Regions from separate parts of the Actinoplanes sp. NPDC049598 genome, predicted to be linked through region 1. Evidence: riboswitches for the same ligand, from Rfam matches in the RefSeq annotation. Region 1 holds a riboswitch; the other holds the start of a gene.
What was found. Region 1 has a riboswitch for thiamine pyrophosphate ahead of AB0J66_RS21785 (thiamine phosphate synthase). Riboswitches for the same ligand answer to the same signal wherever they lie in the genome.
Positions count from the first base shown of each region.

Region 2: it holds a riboswitch for thiamine pyrophosphate, as region 1 does, so the genes downstream of both, AB0J66_RS26780 (ECF transporter S component) here and AB0J66_RS21785 (thiamine phosphate synthase) in region 1, are expected to answer to the same signal.

Region 1 is NZ_JBFAOX010000009.1:131,168-133,361, forward strand. It holds gene thiO (glycine oxidase ThiO) at 1-662, opposite strand, end outside; gene AB0J66_RS21785 (thiamine phosphate synthase) at 659-1,237, opposite strand; TPP riboswitch at 1,231-1,342, opposite strand; gene AB0J66_RS21790 (ribonuclease domain-containing protein) at 1,414-1,848, opposite strand; gene AB0J66_RS21795 (hypothetical protein) at 1,923-2,194, opposite strand, start outside.
Region 2 is NZ_JBFAOX010000012.1:114,856-117,049, reverse strand. It holds gene AB0J66_RS26785 (alpha/beta hydrolase) at 1-563, opposite strand, end outside; TPP riboswitch at 703-805, shown strand; gene AB0J66_RS26780 (ECF transporter S component) at 863-1,435, shown strand; gene AB0J66_RS26775 (ABC transporter ATP-binding protein) at 1,454-2,194, shown strand, end outside.

The sequences.
Region 1 (2,194 bases):
ACGTACACCGGCCGGCCGTCGACGGTCGCGTCGAGCACGTGCCGCAGCAGACCCGGCTCGCCTTTCAGGCGAAGGACCTGACCCTTGACCGGCCGTACGGGGAGTCCGGTGAGCCGGGCCGTGCCGGTGCCGGCCGCCACGACGATCGTCCCGGAGTCCACGTCGGACAGTGAGTCGACCCGCTTGGCGACGATCCGGCCGCTCAGCTTCGCCCGGAGCGCGGCCACGACCCGGCGCGGGTCGACCTGCCGCTCACGGGGTGAGTGCACGCCGGCCCGTACCCGCGGGCTGAGAGCCGGCTCCAGCGACCGCAACTCCGACGGGCGCAGCAGCGGAAGCTGCTGTTTCGTCCAATGCCGGGCCGCGGAGGCCACGTCGTCCGCGGTCATCGCCAGGCTCAGCGTTCCCGTGTCGTCGTAGCCGACGTCGACGCCGAGCCCGGCCGCGAAGCCGGGCCACAGGTCGGCCGACCGCTCCATCAGCCGCACCAGCGCCGGGTCCTCGAACGCCGACTCGCCGCCGGGGGCCAGCATGCCCGCCGCCACGTGCCAGGCGCCCTCGTCGCCGCCGTCGAGCACGGTCACGTCCCGGCCCCGCTCGACGAGCTGCCAGGCGATCGACAGGCCGATGATCCCGCCGCCCACCACCACGACGTCGCTCATGCCAGCGCCTTCAGGAACGCGATCGTGACACCGGCCGGGTCGCCCGCCACGGCCGAGATCGCGGCCACGCCGTACGCCCGGAGAAGCGGCACCCGCTGCGGGGTGATCCCGCCGATCGCGATGACCGGCGTGCCCGGCACCGCGGCGGCGACCCTGGCAATCCCCTCCGGCCCGATCGGATCGGGGAGTCCTGCCTTGCTGGTGGTGGCGAAGGCCGGCCCGGACCCGAGATAGGACGCCCCGTCGCGGACCGCCTGTTCGGCGGCTTCGGGCGTACGGCACGTGGCGCCGACGATGGCCGAGGGACCGAGCACCCGCCGCACCGCAGCGACCGGCAGATCTTCCGCACCCACGTGGACACCGTCGGCGCCGGCCGCCAGGGCCACCCCTACCCGGTCGTCCACCAGGCAGATCGCGTCACCAGCGCGCCGGCACACGTCGAGGGCGGCCACGGTCAGCTCGTAGGCCGCGCGATCGGACTTCTTCTCCCGCACCTGGATGGCGACCGGCCCGTGGCCGACCGCCCCTCGCACGACGTCGAGCGAGTCGGTGACTACATGCAAACGAGGAAACAACGAACGCTCCTCCCTGCGCCGGCATGACCCGGATCAGGTTCTACGGTCGGGGGCTGCGTCGGCCCCCCTCTCAGCCCGGTGCACCGGACTCCCGTGGGGTTGTTGTTCGGACCATAACCGGTCCGCGGCGAAAAAAGCTAGGAGCCGGAAATCACAGCCGGCTCCTCGCCGCATGATCAGAGCTTGTAGAAGGTCACGTAGTGGTCGGGGGTGAACCAGGCTTCCTTTGTGGAGCGGTTGACCACGATCCGGTACGCGTCGCGGGTGGCGCCGCGGGTGCGGGAGTAGACGTCGTACTCGTTGTAGGTGGCGTTGAGGGGGAGTTGCTGCTCGCGGTTCTGGAAGGTGCCGCCGGTGTAGTTGTACTGGCCGTACGGCCAGGAGTACCAGCCGCTGCTGGTCGGCCAGCCGAGCGACGACCAGCCGGTGCGGGCTGTGCGGGCGGCTGAGCAGCGCGAGATCGTGCAGCTCGAGTAGACGGCGGCCTGGGCCGCGTCCGTGGTCGTGGGCGCCACCACGGCCGGCGCCACCAGGGCGGTGCCGGAGAGGGCGAAGACCATCGCGAGGCCGGCCAGGAGCCGGCGGAGGCGGGGTTGCCGGTCAGGGGTCATGACCACATCGTGGAGCGCGGGGAGGCCGCGCGGTACCTCCCCGATGGATCATTCCATTGATGTTTGCCTATCGATTACCGGCCCAGGCCGCCGACCCAGTCGGTCAGCTCGCCCTCCCGGCCCTGCTGGGCGGCGCGGGGCTGGGGCGGGGTGAAGCCGTCGAACGACGGTGTCGGCAGGACACCGGTGTCCGACGGGCGCAACTCGTGATCGGGGCGCTGGGCGGCGGCCGAGGCGCGGGCCGCGACGGCGGCGGCGACGCTGGCCCGGCCGGTGATGGCCTGCGCGGCGCCGGCCCCCGGCGGCGGGCCGGTCGGGCCGGTCGGGCCGTTGGCGGCCTGGGCGA
Region 2 (2,194 bases), on a different contig from region 1:
CGGCCCGGCTCCCGCGCGGCGTCCACGTAGAGCTGGGCCCGCTCGCCGATCGGCCGCAGCATCCAGCGCAGCACCGCGGCGTCCCGGCTCAGCAGGAACCGCTCGGCCACCGGCGACTGGAAGACCTTGAAGTACGCCATCCGGGCCCGCTGCGACGGCCGTGTGCGCAGGGCCAGCCGCAGCGCCTGGGGATGCGGCACGGAGACCGCGGTCAGCGTGCGGACCCGCTCGGGATAAAAGGCGGCGAGCAGCCAGCCGATCTGCGCGCCCCAGTCGTGCCCGATGACGTGCGCGGACTCCAGGCCCAGGGCGTCCAGGACGCCGACCGCGTCGGCTGCGGCCTCGCTGAGGCGGTACGCGCCGACGTCGGCCGGCCGGGCGCCGGGGGAGGTGCCGCGCTGATCCATGGCGTACGTCCGCAGGCCCGCCTCGTGCAGCTTCGGCGTGAGCAGGTCGAACTCGCGGTGGTCCTGCGGAAAACCGTGCAGCAGCAGGACCGGGTCGCCGTCCTCCGGGCCGCCTTCGAAGACGTCGAAAGTCAAACCCCTGGCCTTGACCTCCATATGTGATCACTCCCTCGATAGGCGTAATGAAAAACCAGTGTTAGCGTCATCGAAACTAATACAGCGAAGTTCATTCGCGACGGTGGAGACGCCGTCGTCGGCTTGCGCACCTGCAACTCGAGGTAGGTCGCGAATGAACTTCGTCCGACAGGGGAGCGCACAGCGCTGAGAGTGCGGGCAACCGCAGACCCTCGCACCTGATCTGGGTAATGCCAGCGCAGGAAGTTCGGTCTTTCCTCCAGCCGCGCCGTCGTCATGACGGCGTGCGTCTCCTCCCGGTACCCACTGGGAGGTTTCACATGAACAACCGTTGGCGCACCATCGACATCGTGATCGCCTCGATCATCGCCGTCGCGTTCGGCGTGATCTTCTGGGCCTGGGGCCTGCTCTGGAACGGCCCCGCCGACGCCATCCCGCTGCCCGGCCGGGCCGTGCTGTACGGCGTCTGGCTGGTCCCGGCCGTGCTCGGCGCTCTGATCGTCCGCAAGCCGGGCGCCGCCTTCTACACCCTCAGCCTGGCCGCGCTGGTCTCGGCCGCGATCGGCACGAGCTGGGGCTGGACGCTGATCATCCAGGGCCCGCTCGAGGCCCTCGGGGCCGAGCTCGTGTTCGCCGCCTTCGCCTACAAGTCCTACCGCCTGCCGGTGGCGCTGCTGGCCGCCCTGACGGCCGGGGTGGTGGCCTCGGTCTACGACGCGTTCGTCTGGTACGGCGGCACGTCGTGGGCCACCATGCGGATCTGGTACATCGTCCTCACCGCGATCTCCTCGCTGGTGATCGCCGGTTTCGGCAGTGTCGCGCTGACCCGCGCGCTGGCCCAGACCGGCGTGCTCGACCGGTTCGCGGCGGGGCGTTCGCGTGCGCTCGTCTGATCTGGTCTAGTTCCCGACATGAGTGAGGTCGTTCTCCGCGGTTTCGGCTGGCGGCACGCGGGCCGCCGCGCCTGGGCCGTCCGCGACGTCGACCTGCGGATAGCGCACGGCGAGCGGGTGCTCCTGCTGGGTCCCTCCGGGGCCGGCAAGAGCACCCTGCTGGCCGCGCTGGCCGGGCTGTTGCCGGAGGACTCGGGCGAGGCCGAGGGCACCATCGAGATCGACGGACTGGAGCCGCACAAGGCCCGCGACCAGGTCGGCATCGTCTTCCAGGACCCGCAGACCCAGCTGGTCATGGCCCGCAGCGGCGACGACGTGGCCTTCGGCCTGGAGAACCGCGGGGTGCCGGCGGCCGAGATCTGGCCGCGGGTCAGCGACGCGCTCGACCGGGTCGGTTTTCCCTATCCGATCATCCGCTCGACCGCGGCCCTCTCCGGTGGCGAGGCCCAGCGGCTCGCCCTGGCCGGGGTGCTCGCCCTGCGCCCGCGCCTGCTGCTGCTCGACGAGCCGACGGCCAACCTCGACCCGGACGGCGCCGCACTGGTCCGCGAGGGCATCTCGTCGGCCCGCATCGACGCCTCCATGATCATCGTCGAGCACCGGGTGGCCGAGGCCCTGCCGCTGGTCGACCGGGTCGTCGTGCTGGAGCCGGGCGGCGGCATCCGGGCCGACGGCGCGCCCGAGGTCGTGTTCGCCGCCTACGGCGACCGCCTGGCCGACGAGGGCGTCTGGGTTCCCGGATTCACCATCCCCCCGCTC